One region of the Shinella sp. M27 genome, then DNA from elsewhere that is predicted to be linked to it. Evidence: riboswitches for the same ligand, from Rfam matches in the RefSeq annotation. Region 1 holds a riboswitch; each other region holds the start of a gene.
What was found. Region 1 has a riboswitch for thiamine pyrophosphate ahead of thiB (thiamine ABC transporter substrate binding subunit). Riboswitches for the same ligand answer to the same signal wherever they lie in the genome.

Region 1 (5,159 bases):
AATCGCGACGGCGCTCAAGTCGCCCAGCGACAGCGCCATGGCGAAGGCGAAGGCGGTGAGGAACGGTTTTTTCAGTGCCGGCCAGTCGATCCATCGCAGGCGATGCATCCCGGTGACGCCAAGGCTGAGCGCAAGTCGGGCGGTGCGCGTGAGGTGCGTACTGTAGGCCGGCTCCAGCACGCGCACGACGAAGGGCAGCGCCATCAACGCATTGATGACGGTGATGATGACGGGCGCGAAACGCCCGGTCTCGCCGAAGGTGCGCAGCATCAGGAACCAGCCGGTCGCCACCACGACCGGCGGCACCAGCAGGATCAGCGATCCCGTCGCAGGCAGCGCCCGTGCCATCAGTCGCGTTGCAAGTCCCGCGCCGCTCGTCTCGGCCAGGCGCGGCACCAGCACGATGGGCAGCGCGATGGCGAGGCTGAGGCAGCCGGAGGCGAAGGATATGGCAAGGCTGGTGGCGAGCGCCCGGTGCAGCAAAGGATCGAGCGCCAGCCGGCCGAAATCGGCCGCAAGGCCAGAGACGAGCGTCGCGGCAAGCGGTGCTGCGGTGAAAAGCGAGAAGGCGAGCAGGATGAGGCCATCGGACAGGCGGCGGCGCCGGCCGTCGAAGCGCCTGATATCGCGCCCCGCCGTCATGCCCTCTTCCGGCGGGCGGCCGAACAGCGAGAGCAGCCAGATCAGCGCCGCCGTGACGGCGATCTGCAAGCCGGATAGCAGCACGGCGCGCTGCGGATCGAAATCGAAGCGCAGCGCCTGATAGATCGCCACCTCTATGGTGGTTGCCGCCGGCCCGCCGCCGAGCGTCAGCACCACGGTGAAGCTTGCCGCGCAGAGCATGAAGATCAGGCCGGCAATGCCCGGCAGGACGCGCCTTATGACCGGCCACTCGATGAGCCGGAAGGTCGCGCCGCTGCCCATGCCGAGATTGGCCGAGGTCAGCCAGTATTCCGGCGGGATGCGGTCGAGTGCCGCCAGCAGGAACCGCGCGGCGAGCGGCAGGTTGAAGAAGACATGGGCGATCAGGATGCCGGCAAGGCCATAGACGCTGACGGGGCTTTCCAGCCCACCAAGCCGCAGCAGGTCGTTGACGACGCCCTGCCGCCCCCAGATTTCGATGATGCCGAGGGCCGCCACCAGCGACGGCAGGCCGAGCGGCACGACGGAGAGCCTGAGGATCCAGACGCGACCGGGAAAGGTCCGCTGGCGGGCAAGTGCCCGGGCAACGGGAATGGCGAGCACCACCGACAGGAGCGTCGAGAGCGTCGCCTGCATCAGCGTGAACTGCGCCACCCGCCAGGTATAGGCATCGAAGAGCGGGGCGCCGCTGCCGCCCGCATGGGCGAGCAGCACCGCCGTTGCCGCGCCCGCGAAGACGAGCACGAAGCCGAGGGCAAGGCCCCCGGCGACACGCAGTGTGCGTCGTTCCGCGCGGGCGAACATGTTCAGCCGCTCCTTACTTGGCGCTCATTACGGCCAGCCATTCGTCGATCCAGGCCTTGCGATTGGCGGCGACTTCGTCCGACGACATCAGGAAGGTCTTTTCCGGCTTGACCAGTGCGTCGAAGGCGGCGGGCAGCGGATCCTTCGTCTTGGCGGCCGGCATCATCCAGTTGGTTTCCGGAATGATCGACTGGAAATCCGGGCTGGTCATGAAGGTCAGGAACTGGTGGGCAAGGTCCTTGTCGTGCGAGGTGCGCGTCAGGCCGGCAACCTCGATCTGCACATAGTGGCCCTCGGAGAAGGCGGCTGCCTTATAGCGCTCGGTCTTTTCCGCGATCACGTGATAGGCCGGCGAGGTCGTGTAGGAGAGCACCATCGGCGCCTCGCCCTTGGTGAACAGGCCATAGGCTTCCGACCAGCCGGGCGTGACGGTCAGCACGCGGTCCTTCAGCTTGCCCCAGGCCTCGCCCGCCTTGTCGCCATAGACGGATTTCACCCAGAGCAGCAGGCCGAGGCCCGGCGTCGAAGTGCGTGGATCCTCGATGACGATCTTTTGCGACGGATCGCCCTCGACCAGTTCCTTCAGGCTCGTCGGCGGGTTTTTCACCGTCTCGCTGTCATAGACGACGGCGAAGTGGCCGTAGTCATAGGGCAGGAAGGTGTCGTCGGAAAAACCGCCGGGCACCGTCAGGTTATCAGGCGAAAGGCCGTGCGCCTCGAAAAGACCGGTCGCCTTCGCCTCGGTGATGAGGCTGGTGTCGAGCCCGAGCACGACATCGGCCTTGGTGCCCTCGCCTTCGAGCTTCAGTCGGGTCAGGAGCTCCACGCCGTCGGCGACACCGACCCATTCGACCGTGCAGCCGCAGGTCTTTTCGAACGCTTCCTTGACCTTCGGGCCGGGGCCCCAGTCGGAAACGAAGCTCTCATAGGTATAGACGGTGAGCGTCTTTTCCTGTGCGAAGGCGGGCAGGGCGAGGGAAACGGCGAACGCCGCGATGGAGGAAAAAACTGTCTTGCGCATCAGCGCCTCCTTGTTTCGTCAAAAACGGGAATAGGGCGCTGGATTGTGCCGTCTAATCCCTCCGCCGGTACAAACCGGATCAGGTTCTTCGGGTTGGCGGTGAGGCCTCTCAGCCCGCAAACCTGCAGGCACCCCGTTAGAGCGGAAAAAGGCATAATCCCGGAAACGCCGCGGCGCAAGGGGTGGATGCGCGCAAGCGGGGCGGCCGGCCCTGTTCCATCCGGAACAGCGGCATGGGTAGGGATATGAGACCTTCAGATCACCGGATGAGAGAGGCTCATCGTTAACCGATCAGGAGAGACCCCATGCGCAAGATCATCGTTTCCGCCACCGTTGCCCTTATCGCTGCCGTCTCCTTCGCAGCGCCTTCTCAGGCCGGCTACTACAGCTACGATTATCAGCCGTACTGCTTCATCAAGAAGATCAAGTCCTACGACTACTACGGCAATGTGATCATCAAGCGCATCAAGGTCTGCCGCTAAGCGAACCCGTCCCTGACCTCCCCGAGACCCGGATGTTCCCCTGCATCCGGGTCTTTTGCCGTTCGGGCCTATGCGGCGGCGCCAAACTCTTTCCCTTTCGCCGGAACATGCGCTAAGGGCATCAGCCATGACCATACCGGCCCCGATAGACCAGACCTTCGTCGTCCTTCTCGGCGGCGCGCTTGCGGTGACGCCGCGGGTGCGGGCCGATATTGTCGGTGCGCGCTTCGTGGCGGCCGATGGTGGCATGCGGCATGCCGCAGCGCTCGGTGTGACGCCGGAAATCTGGGTCGGCGATTTCGATTCGACGCCGGACGATCTCATCGCCGCCTGGCCCGGTGTCGACCGCCAGCCCTATCCCGTCGCCAAGAACGAGACCGACGGGGCGATCGCCGTGTCCGTCGCGACCGAACGCGGCGCGAAGGATATCGTGCTGGTCGGCGCGCTTGGTGGCGAGCGCAGCGACCATGCGCTGATGCACCTGCTTCATGCGGTGTCGCTGGCCGAAGACGGCTATGCGATCAAGCTCACCTCCGGCGAGGAGGAGGCGTGGCCACTGTTGCCGGGCAGCCTCGACATCAACCTGCCCAAGGGTTGCCTGTTTTCGATCCTCGGCCTTTCGCCGCTGTCGGGCCTCTTCATCGGCAATGTGCGCTATCCGCTCAATGATTTTTCGTTGCCCTTCGGCTCCTCGCGCACCATTTCCAATGTCGCCGAAGGCCCGATCCGCCTTTCGCTTGCCTCCGGCCGCGCGATCCTCATCGCCCGGCCCTATGACCTTTCAGGAGCCTGACCCTTGGCACCGCCCATCCTCAAACTCGACGATATCTTCCTGAGTTTCGGCGGCACGCCGCTGCTTGCCGGCGCGAGCCTGCAAGTGGAGCCCGGCGACCGAATCTCGCTTGTCGGCCGCAACGGCTCGGGCAAGTCGACGCTGATGAAGATCGCCGCCGGCCTTGCCGAGGCGCAGTCGGGCGAAGTGTTCCGCCACCCCTCCGCGACTATCCGCTACCTGCACCAGGCACCGGATTTCGATGGTTACGACACGGTCGCGGCCTATGCCGAAGCCGGGCTTGGCCCGAGCGACGATCCGTACCGCGTCACCTATCTGCTCGAACATCTCGGCCTCGACGGCACGGAAGACCCGAAGTCGCTGTCGGGCGGCGAGGCGCGCCGCGCCGCACTTGCCCGCGTCATGGCGCCGGAGCCGGACATTCTTCTGCTCGACGAGCCGACCAACCATCTCGATCTTCCGACCATCGAATGGCTGGAAGGCGAGCTGCAATCGACCCGCTCGGCGCTCGTCGTCATCTCGCACGACCGTCGTTTCCTCGAAAAGGTCTCGAACGCCACCGTCTGGCTCGATCGCGGCCAGTCGCGCCGGCTCAACCGCGGTTTCGGCCATTTCGAAGCCTGGCGCGATGAGGTGCTGGAAGCCGAGGAGCTGGAGCAGCACAAGCTCGGCAAAGCGATCGAGCGCGAGGAGCACTGGCTGCGCTACGGCGTGACGGCACGCCGCAAGCGTAACATGCGCCGTCTCGGCGCGCTGCACGATCTGCGCTCGCGTTATCGCGGCCACAAGGGCCCGCAGGGCAGTGTGCAGGCCAGCGCCTCCGATGCGCAGGAATCCGGCAAGCTTGTCATCGAGGCGGAAAAGATCACCAAGGCCTACGGCGAGCGCACCATCGTCGCGCCCTTCTCGATCCGCGTGCACCGGGGCGATTGCATCGGCCTCGTCGGCCCGAACGGTGCCGGCAAGACGACGCTGCTGAAAATGCTGACCGGCCAGCTGGAACCCGACAGCGGTACGGTGAAGCTCGGCACCAATCTGGAGATCGCCACGCTCGACCAGCGCCGCGAGGACCTGAATCTCGATGATACGCTCGCCCATTACCTCACCGATGGGCGCGGCGAAAACCTGCTGGTCAATGGCGAGCAGCGCCACGTCACCGGCTATATGAAGGAATTCCTCTTCCAGCCGGAACAGGCCCGCACGCCGATCCGCAACCTCTCGGGCGGCGAGCGCGCTCGGTTGATGCTGGCGCGCATCCTGTCGCGCCCGACCAACCTTTTGATCCTCGACGAACCGACCAACGACCTCGACATCGAGACGCTGGACCTGTTGCAGGAGATCGTCGCCGGCTTTGCCGGCACGGTCCTGCTCGTCAGCCACGACCGCGACTTCCTCGACCGCACCGTCACCTCGACCA
Region 2 (5,159 bases), on a different contig from region 1:
ACGGCGTGAGCCGCAGGCTTGCGAGGATATCGGCGAGGGCAGGGATTTGCGCACCGGCCACGTCGAACAGCTCGAAGGTGCCGTCTTCGCCCTGTTGCCAGGCAATGACGGCGCCGTCCTCTTCCATGACGTCGAGCCGGAGATCCGGCATCAGCGCGGCGTTGAACAGAAACATCTCGACCTGCCGCAGCGGTGCAAAACGATCGGAAACCGGGCGACGACCATTCAAGAGTCGGCGAAGCAACGTCACGTCCGCATCGTTGGCCATATCGAGCTGCCGCGTTGCGCCAGCCCGACCGCCTGTCGGTGCCGGGCCTGCAAAACGATGCTGCGCCAGCGTTCGGAAACCGTAACGCTCGTAGAGGGTGGGCTTGTCGGTCAGCAGCGCCACGGCTTCAAAACCCTCGCTGTCGCAATAGTCGAGGGCTGCCTCCATGACGGAGCGGAACAGGCCGCGCCCGCGAAAATCCGGCCGCACCGCTCCCGATTGCAGCGCCGCGGCGCGCGTGAAATTGCCGTTGATGACCAGCGGCATCGAGAAGGCACTGATATTGGCGATGCAGGTGCCGGATGCGTCGAACCAGGCGAAGGGCACGCCGGTCGGGTCCGGCCCGCCAAGCCGGTCGAGGATCGTCACATCGATGCCGAACGTGTCGTCGAGCAGGCCGGCAAGCGCCAGCGAAGCCGCCGGATCGCCGAAATAGTTCGCGCGGAAAACGAGCGCAGGATGGCCCGTCATCGTCTCAGCGCACGCCGGTCGAGCCGAAGCCGCCGGCGCCGCGTGCGGTCTCGCTGGCTTCCGTTACCTCGTGAACGGCGATCTGCGTTACGGGGGCGATTACCATCTGGGCGATGCGCATGCCGCGCTCGATGGTGAACGGCTCTTCGCCGAGATTGACGAGCAGCACCTTCACCTCGCCGCGATAATCGCTGTCGATGGTGCCGGGGGTGTTGAGGCAGGTGATGCCGTTCTTGAAGGCGAGGCCGGAGCGCGGACGGATCTGCGCCTCGTAGCCGAAGGGCACTTCGAAGACGAAGCCGGTCGGTACCAGCGTGCGCTTGCCCGGCGCGAGCGTCAGCGGTGCATCGGCTTCCACCGCGGCGCGCAGGTCCATGCCGGCGGCGCCCGGCGTCTCATAGGCGGGAAGCTCGATCCCCGCGCCATGCGGCAGGCGGATGAGGGAGAGCTGGGCGGGAGCGTGTGCGGTCATGCGGCCATAAGCCGGCCGTGGCGGCAGCGCGTCAATTGCATCTTCGAGGCGGAGCCTGTAAAGACGCCGGCAACTCACAGGATATTGCAGAAAAATGGCTGAAACCCTCGCCGAGGCGGTCTCCCGCCGCCGCACCTTCGCGATCATCGCGCACCCGGACGCCGGTAAAACCACGCTCACCGAAAAGCTGCTGCTGTTCGGCGGCGCCATCCAGCTCGCCGGCGAAGTGAAGGCGAAGAAGGACCGCATCCAGACCCGGTCGGACTGGATGAAGATCGAGCGCGAGCGCGGCATCTCCGTCGTGACCTCGGTCATGACCTTCGAATATGACGGCAACGTCTTCAACATTCTCGATACGCCCGGCCACGAGGACTTCGCCGACGATACCTACCGCACGCTGACGGCCGTTGACGCGGCCATCATGGTCATCGATGCCGCCAAGGGTATCGAGCCGCGCACGCTGAAACTCTTCGAAGTCTGCCGCCTGCGCGATATCCCGATCATCACCTTCGTCAACAAGATGGACCGCGAAAGCCGCGACCCCTTCGAAATCCTCGACGAGGTGGAAGAGAAGCTGGCACTCGATACCGCGCCGGTCACCTGGCCCGTCGGCCGCTCCAAGTCCTTCTGCGGCTCCTATCACCTTGCCGATCGCACCTATCGCGGCTCGGATACGCAGGTGCAGCCGACGAAAATGGACGATATCGCCGAAGTCGCCAAAAACCTGCCGGAAAACGAGCGCGAAGCCTTCACCGAGGAGCTGGAGCTGGCCCGCGAGGCCTGCCGCCCATTCGACCGCGAAGCCTTCCTCGAAGGCCATATGACGCCGGTCTTCTTCGGTTCGGCATTGCGCAATTTCGGTGTGCGCGATCTCATCAACGCGCTCGGCGCCTTCGCGCCGCCGCCGCGTGACCAGATTGCCGATGTGCGCAAGGTCCATGCCGCCGAAGACAAGATGACGGCCTTCGTCTTCAAGATCCAGGCCAATATGGACCCGAACCACCGCGACCGCATCGCGTTTGCCCGCGTCTGCTCCGGTATGCTGGAGCGCGGCATGAAGGTGCGCCTTGCCCGCACCGGCAAGACCATAGGTCTCTCGGCGCCGCAGTTCTTCTTCGCCTCGCAGCGCCAGCTGGCCGACACGGCCTATGCCGGCGACGTGGTGGGCATCCCGAACCACGGCACGCTGCGCATCGGCGATACGCTGACGGAAGGCGAAGCGCTGGTCTTCGAGGGCGTGCCGAACTTCGCGCCGGAAATTCTGCGCCGCGTGCGGCTGGAAGACGCGATGAAGGCCAAGAAGCTGAAGGAAGCCCTGCAGCAGATGGCGGAAGAGGGCGTCGTGCAGCTATTCTCACCGGAAGACGGCTCGCCGGCCATCGTCGGCGTGGTCGGTGCGCTGCAGCTCGACGTGTTGAAGGAACGGCTTCAGGGGGAATACGGTCTGCCGGTTTCCTTCGAGATGTCGCGCTTCTCCGTCTGCCGCTGGGTTTCCTCCGAGAATGCGGCGGAACTCGACAAATTCGTTACCCAGCGCCGCGGCGATATCGCCCGCGACCTTGACGGCGATCCGGTGTTTTTGGCGCAGGACAGCTTCTCTCTGCGCTACGAGGCGGAGCGCTATCCCGCGATCAAGATGGTCGCCATCAAGGAATATCACGTCACCAAGGCGTAACGCACGCCTGCCATTTTGCCGCCTGTCACTTTCAAGATGACAGGCGGCTTTTCATTTGCGAAACGTAGCGCCTGGACAGGGGCGTCCGCCGCAAGGCGGGCTGAGAAGCACCCTTTGAACCTGAACCGGATCATGCCGGCGGAGGGAGTCGAACGGGCGCCGTATCGCTGCGCGTCCCACGGCCACCTCCGTCGCAAGGAGGCTTAATGGCCGAGACGACCATCGCAAACATCCTTTCCATCGCAGGGTCCGACCCGTCGGGCGGCGCCGGCATCCAGGCCGATCTCAAGACCTTCGCGGCGCGCGGCACCTATGGCATGGCCGTGCTGACGGCGCTGACGGCGCAGAACACACAAGGCGTGTCCGGCGTGCATCTCGTGCCGGCGGATTTCGTCGCGGCGCAGATCCGGGATGTCTTCGCCGATGTGCGGGTCCATGCGGTGAAGATCGGCATGATCGCCTCGGCCGATATTGTCGAGGCGGTGGCCCATGCGCTCGCCAGCCATCGCAGCACGCCGCTCGTGCTCGATCCCGTCATGGTGGCCAAGGGTGGCGCCTCGCTTCTGGCGCGCGAGGCCGTCGATGCCCTGATGCGCCGCCTGCTGCCGCTCGCCACGGTGCTCACGCCCAACCTGCCGGAGGCGGCCGCTCTGCTCGGCGAGGCGGAGGCAACGGACCGGGAGACGATGGCGGATCAGGCGAACCGCCTGCTGGCGCTTGGCCCCAAGGCGGTGCTGCTGAAGGGTGGGCACCTGCCCGGCAACCAGAGCCCGGATGTCCTGGCGACGCGCGATCGCCTGCGCTGGTTCGAGGGCGTGCGCGTCCTTACGCGCAACACCCATGGCACCGGCTGCTCGCTATCGAGCGCCATTGCGGCCGAACTCGGCAAGGGCAAGACGCTGCCGGATGCCGTGGCGGCGGCAAAAAGCTACATTGCCGGCGCCGTGCGCGGCTCGGATGCGCTGGCCGTCGGCTCCGGCCACGGCCCGCTGCACCATTTTCATGCGCTCTGGAACTAGAGTATTTCCGCTTTTCTTCGAAACGCGAAAACGCTCTAGCTCTTTGTTTCTAGGCAATTCCGGACGCAAAACCGCTTCGCACTTTTGCTGGAATTGCTCTAGCGATCCGCGAGCGCCAGCCGCAGACCCATCAGACCGAGCGCGGCGGCAAAACTGCGCTGTGTCCAGACCATGATCTTCGGACGGCTCAGCACCTGCTGCCGCAGGCCTGCGGCAAGGGCTGCATAGAGCGCGAAGACGAGGAAGGTCAGCGCCATGAAGACTACGCCGAGGATGAGCATGCGCGCGGTGACGTCAGGCGCCTGTGCCGGTACGAATTGCGGCAGGAAGGCCAGGAAGAACAGCGAGAGTTTCGGGTTGAAGATATTGGTGAGGATGCCTTTCCGCACGATGCGCGGCGCCCGTTCTGCCGGCTGATCCGGCCCGAGATCGAGCGCACGCGAATCCTTCAGGAGGCTCCAGGCGATGAAAAGCAGATAGGCGACGCCGGCATAGCGCAGCACCTCGAAGGCGAGCGCACTGGCATGCAGCACGGCGGCAAGCCCGACGACACTGGCGAGGATATGCGGAATGATGCCGAGCGTGCAGCCGAAGGCGGCAAGCAGGCCGGCGCGAAAACCACCGCTGATACCGAGCGCCAGCGTATAGATGACGCCGGTGCCCGGAAGCAGGATGACAACGAGCGAGGTTATGAGGAATTCGGTGGTCATGTGATGTTCCCATGCTGAGGAGCGGGCAGGAAACACCGGAGCGGCCAGGATGGTCTTGAACGAAATTGCAGCCAAGCAATTCCAGCAAAAGTGCGGAGCGGTTTTGCGCCCGGAATTGCGAAAAGTCGCTAGGCGAGGGCGGCGTGGTAGGCACCGGGCGTATAGCCGTAGCGGCGGGTGAAATTGCGCGTCATATGGCTCTGGTCGGCAAAGCCTGCTTCGGCCGCGGCTTCGGCGAGCGGCTTTCCCGTCGCGATCAATCGACGGGAAAGCTCGGTGCGGCGCTGGAGCAGGTAGGCGTGCGGTGTCAGCCCGGTCACGCGGGCGAAGTCACGCACCAGCCGGAAACGGCCAAGCCCGCTTTCTTCCGCAAGGTCTTCAAGGGTGATGGCGGCATCGGGCATGCTGTCGAGTTTTTCACGGGCACGGGCGACGCCCGATGTTGCGATGCCGGAACGTTTTGCCGGCCGTTCGCGCAGCACGGCTGCCAGCAACAGCAGCAGCCGTTCCTCGTGGCCAAGCGGCGCGGCCCGAGCATCCAGCA
Region 3 (5,159 bases), on a different contig from region 1:
CGCTGGACGCCGAAGTTGTCGAGTTCTGCCTCGACAAGGCGCTCCGCGCCGTGCTCGACCAGATCGACGAGCCGGCCCGCATGACGTTGACGGCAAGCGACATCATGCTGATGAATCGATCGCCGCTCTGTTGAGCGGGGCAAGACCTTAGATCGGGTTCGCTTTTCTTCGAATCGCGAAACCGCCCTGGTTGATTTTTTTACGCAATTCCGGACGCAAAACCGCTACGCACTTTTGCTGGAATTGCTTTAGCCGCCGTCTCCTCCACGGCGCCGATCGTGCGGGCGGCCCGAACCTGCGGGCCGCCGCCGATCTCCTGATATGCGGAGTGTCTTGACCGACGCCTTCAGCGCAAGGCGGTGGCTCATTCCGTTCACAACCACGTCATCCGTCCACTTCCCCGCCGGAAATCACCTTTGCGGCCTTTTCCCCGGCATCGTCCCGCCTTAGGCAGGCGAGCAAGGCGGCCATTCCGGCACCCGGAAAGAAGAATGGCATGGTCGTCCCGGTGGATACTTCACGAAACAGGTCGAAAGAGCGACGACATCGCATCCCTGCCGCGCACCGATCGCTGACGGCATGGTGTGCGTCGCCATGAGCGCGCTTGCGGCCTATGGCGGCCTTTTCCTCGCGGCTTTCCTTGCCGCAACCCTTGTTCCCGCGCAGTCCGAGGCTGTGCTCGCCGGCCTGCTCGCCCTCGGGCACCACTCTCCGGCCTTGCTCATCCTCGTCGCCGGCACCGGCAATGTGCTCGGCTCCGTCGTCAACTGGCTGCTGGGGCGCGGCATCGAGCGTTATCGCGAAGCGCGCTGGTTTCCCGTCAGCGCAGAAAGCCTGGAACGCGCCGGACGCTGGTATCGCCGCTACGGCTGGTGGAGCCTGCTGTTGAGTTGGCTACCCATTATCGGTGACCCCTTGACGCTTGCCGCCGGCATCATGCGCGAGCCCTTCCCGCGCTTTCTGCTGGTCGTCACCATCGCAAAATTCGGCCGCTACGTTGTCCTCGCCGCGGCAATCCTGCATTGGCTTTGAATTTTTTTGCCATGACGATGGAATGAGCACCGCGCAGCTTTCGTATATTGGGTCATGAACGGAAAGACACCCGGCTTCAACGTGATCGGACAGCTTGCGGCGCTCAGGCGCTATGCGCTTTCGCTCGTCCGCAATCCGGACGAGGCGGAAGATCTCGTGCACGATGCACTCGTGAAAGCCTACGAGCGGCAGTCGAGCTTCCGCACCGGTGCCAATGTACGCAACTGGCTGATGTCCATTCTGCACAATGCGCATATCGACCGCCTGCGCCAGCGCCGCTCGCTGGAGCGCCGCCACGATGCGGCGGCCGATCTCGCCGAACGCGCGATGCCGGCGAACCAGGACCATTCGGTGCGGCTCACGCAGCTGCGCGACGCGTTCTTCGGCCTGCCGGAAGACCAGCGCGCGGCGCTGCATCTCGTCGCTATCGAGGAGCTTTCCTATCAGGAAGCGGCCGACACGCTGAAGATTCCGGTGGGCACGCTGATGTCGCGCGTTGCCCGCGCCCGCGAACGGCTGCGCAGCTTCGAACAGAGCGGTCCGGCCGCGACCGTAACCCATCTCAAAATCGTCGGAGGCACTGACGATGACAAGCAATGACCCCATTCTCGAGGCCGATCTCAACGCCTATGTCGACGACCAGCTCGCCGTCGGCCGGCGCATCGAGGTGGAAGCCTATTTGTCGGAACGGCCCGAAACCGCAGCCCAGATCATGAAGGACCTGCGCGTGCGCGACGAACTGCGCCTGGCGCTTGCCGACCACCGCGCGGTGATGCGGCAGGAAACGCGCGAGGCCGCACGCCTGCTCGAACGGGCGCTGTCGCGCCGCCGCGTCTTCGGTTTCCTGCGCCGCGCCGCCACCATCGCGCTCTTTGTCGCCGCCGGCTGGGTCGCCCATGCGGCCTTCGGCCCCTTCGGCGCAACCGAGGTCGTGGCATCGACGCCGCCGCCCGTCTTCGTGGAAGAGGCGGTGCGGGCGCACAAGACGACGCTTCTGCGCGATTACATGGCGTCTCAGCCGGAAACGGAAAACTTCGACCCCGCCGAGATCCGCTCTGCGACGGCAATCGTCCTGCCGGACCTGCCGAAGGGCTGGGGCGTCGTCGACACGCAGGTCTTCCCCTCGGCCTACGGCCCAAGCGTCGAACTGGTGCTGGAGCCCCGGAAGGATGAGCGCCTGTCGCTTTTCGCCGTGCGCCCCGGCTCCTTTGCCGTGCAGCACGTGCTGCTCTTCCACGCCGACAATGCCCGCGCCGCCTATTGGCAGATCGGCGATGTCGCCTATGCGCTGGTGTCGGAAAGCCGCAAGGCCGACGAGCTGGCCGAAACCGCGCGGGATCTTTCCCGCACGCTCTACTGATCAACCGTTTCCAGAAGGAGATTTCAGATGGAACCCGTACAACAACGATTTGGCTATGGCGCGCAGGCGCAATCGGCCGCCCTCTTCGACGAGGGCCTGCGCCAGCACATGCTGCGCGTCTACAACTACATGGGCGCCGGCCTCGTCATCACCGGCCTCGTCGCCTTCATCGTCGGCTCGACGCCGGCGCTCTACGTGCCAATCTTCTCCTCCCCGCTGAAGTGGGTGGTGATGCTTGCGCCGCTCGCCTTCGTCTTCTTCTTCTCGTTCAAGATCCAGACAATGTCGGCCGGCACAGCCCAGATGACCTTCTGGGCGTTCTGCGCCGTCATGGGCCTGTCGCTCGCCTCGGTATTCCTCGTCTTCACCGGCATGAGCATCGCCCGCACCTTCTTCATCGCCGCAACGATGTTCGGCACGACAAGCCTCTACGGCTACGTGACAAAGCGGGATCTGTCGAAGGTCGGCTCGTTCCTGATGATGGGCCTGATCGGCGTTGTCATCGCCTCGGTCGTCAACATCTTCCTCGGCTCGAGCGCGCTGCAGTTCGCGATTTCCGTCATCGGCATCGTCGTCTTCGTCGGCCTGACCGCCTGGGACACGCAGAACATCAAGGAACAGTATGCCGAAAACATCGACCAGGAATCGAGCCAGAAGATGGCTGTGTTCGGTGCGCTCTCGCTGTATCTCAATTTCGTCAACATCTTCCAGCTGCTGCTGAATTTCACGGGTGAACGCGAGTAGTTTTCGTGAATGATTTCAAAGGGAACGGCGGGGCTATGCTCCGCCGTTTCTTTTTGTGCGCATGCAATAAACCGTAAGAATTTACTTACATAAATTACCCATGTTGACAAATCGGCCCGCAGCGTTTTTGCTTAAGGCATTCACCAGGGGGGTCCCGACAAGGGGCTGAGATACTGCTGGCTTTCGCAGCGCAGTGACCCGTTGAACCTGATCCAGTTCATACTGGCGTAGGGACGGTGCAAGCGCTGTGGCAGGACATCCGCAAACCCGGATTCCGTCTCGGCGTCCTTCCATCATTCCGGCTCTAGGACTGGGTCTCCAAACGAACACTTGGAGCCTCACGATGAATATTGCCGCCCAAAAGCTTACCCCGACCGTCACGACCGGCGCCCTGCCCGCCTCGCGCAAGATCCACATTGCCGGCGAAGAACATCCCGACATCCGCGTGCCGATGCGCGAGATTTCGCTCCACCCGACCTCGGGCGAACCGCCCGTCATCGTTTACGATGCCTCCGGCCCCTACACCGACCCCAACCACGTCGTCGCCATCGATGCCGGCCTGCCGCGGCTGCGCGAAAGCTGGGTTATCGCCCGCGGCGACACCGAGGGGTACGAAGGCCGCCATGTCCGCCCCGAGGATAACGGCTTTGCAACGGGCGAGCGCCTGACGCCGGAATTTCCCGTCCGCAACCACCCGCGCCGCGCGAAGGACGGCAAGTCGGTGACGCAGCTCGCCTACGCCCGGGCCGGCATCATCACGCCGGAAATGGAGTTCATCGCAATCCGGGAAAACCTCGGCCGCAAGGCGGCAAAAGAGGCCCTTGCCCGCGACGGCGAAAGTTTTGACGCGCATATCCCCGATTTCGTGACACCGGACTTCGTCCGCCAGGAGGTCGCGAGCGGCCGGGCCATCATCCCCGCCAATATCAACCATCCGGAAGCCGAGGCGATGATCATCGGCCGGAATTTCCTGGTCAAGATCAACGCCAATATCGGCAATTCCGCCGTCACCTCCTCCATGGCGGAGGAGGTCGAGAAGATGGTCTGGGCGATCCGCTGGGGCGGCGATACGGTCATGGACCTCTCGACCGGCCGCAACATCCACAACATCCGCGAATGGATCATCCGCAATTCGCCTGTGCCGATCGGCACCGTGCCGCTCTACCAGGCGCTGGAGAAGGTCAATGGCATTGCCGAGGACCTCACCTGGGAGGTTTTTCGCGATACGCTGATCGAGCAGGCCGAACAGGGTGTCGATTATTTCACCATCCATGCCGGCGTGCGGCTGCACTACATCCCGCTCACCGTCAACCGCGTCACCGGCATCGTCTCGCGCGGCGGCTCGATCATGGCCAAGTGGTGTCTGCATCACCACAGGGAAAGCTTCCTCTACGAGCATTTCGAGGAAATCTGCGACATCTGCCGCGCCTATGACGTCTCCTTCTCGCTCGGCGACGGCCTGCGTCCCGGCTCGATTGCCGACGCCAACGATGCCGCGCAGTTCGCCGAACTGGAGACGCTCGGCGAACTCACGCAAATCGCCTGGAAAAAGGACTGCCAGGTCATGATCGAGGGCCCCGGCCATGTGCCGATGCACAAGATCAAGGAGAACATGGACAAGCAGTTGAAGACCTGCGGCGAGGCCCCGTTCTACACGCTCGGGCCCCTGACGACGGACATCGCACCGGGCTACGACCACATCACCTCAGGCATCGGGGCGGCCATGATCGGCTGGTTCGGCACCGCCATGCTCTGCTACGTCACGCCGAAGGAACATCTCGGCCTGCCCGACCGCAACGACGTGAAGGTCGGCGTCATCACCTATAAGATCGCGGCGCATGCGGCCGATCTCGCCAAGGGGCATCCGGCCGCAAAAATCCGCGACGATGCCCTGTCGCGCGCCCGCTTCGAATTCCGCTGGGAGGACCAGTTCAACCTCTCGCTCGACCCGGACACCGCGCGTTCGTTCCACGACGAGACCCTGCCGAAGGAGGCGCACAAAGTCGCGCATTTCTGCTCCATG

Region 2: it holds a riboswitch for thiamine pyrophosphate, as region 1 does, so the genes downstream of both, thiD (bifunctional hydroxymethylpyrimidine kinase/phosphomethylpyrimidine kinase) here and thiB (thiamine ABC transporter substrate binding subunit) in region 1, are expected to answer to the same signal.
Region 3: it holds a riboswitch for thiamine pyrophosphate, as region 1 does, so the genes downstream of both, thiC (phosphomethylpyrimidine synthase ThiC) here and thiB (thiamine ABC transporter substrate binding subunit) in region 1, are expected to answer to the same signal.

What each region holds. Positions count from the first base shown of each region.
Region 1 covers NZ_JBLZPK010000007.1:220,776-225,934, forward strand. Annotated here, with positions in the region: gene thiP (thiamine/thiamine pyrophosphate ABC transporter permease) at 1-1,446, opposite strand, end outside; gene thiB (thiamine ABC transporter substrate binding subunit) at 1,460-2,467, opposite strand; TPP riboswitch at 2,507-2,613, opposite strand; gene ACOZK4_RS02215 (hypothetical protein) at 2,773-2,949, shown strand; gene ACOZK4_RS02220 (thiamine diphosphokinase) at 3,077-3,742, shown strand; gene ACOZK4_RS02225 (ABC-F family ATP-binding cassette domain-containing protein) at 3,746-5,159, shown strand, end outside.
Region 2 covers NZ_JBLZPK010000032.1:93,785-98,943, forward strand. Annotated here, with positions in the region: gene ACOZK4_RS12670 (GNAT family N-acetyltransferase) at 1-739, opposite strand, end outside; gene dut (dUTP diphosphatase) at 744-1,211, opposite strand; gene ACOZK4_RS12680 (peptide chain release factor 3) at 1,306-2,886, shown strand; TPP riboswitch at 2,954-3,050, shown strand; gene thiD (bifunctional hydroxymethylpyrimidine kinase/phosphomethylpyrimidine kinase) at 3,093-3,905, shown strand; gene ACOZK4_RS12690 (LysE family translocator) at 4,004-4,615, opposite strand; gene ACOZK4_RS12695 (AraC family transcriptional regulator) at 4,744-5,159, opposite strand, start outside.
Region 3 covers NZ_JBLZPK010000060.1:246,553-251,711, forward strand. Annotated here, with positions in the region: gene ACOZK4_RS23175 (hypothetical protein) at 1-134, shown strand, start outside; gene ACOZK4_RS23180 (YqaA family protein) at 595-1,032, shown strand; gene ACOZK4_RS23185 (sigma-70 family RNA polymerase sigma factor) at 1,087-1,632, shown strand; gene ACOZK4_RS23190 (anti-sigma factor family protein) at 1,619-2,392, shown strand; gene ACOZK4_RS23195 (Bax inhibitor-1/YccA family protein) at 2,420-3,136, shown strand; TPP riboswitch at 3,272-3,388, shown strand; gene thiC (phosphomethylpyrimidine synthase ThiC) at 3,480-5,159, shown strand, end outside.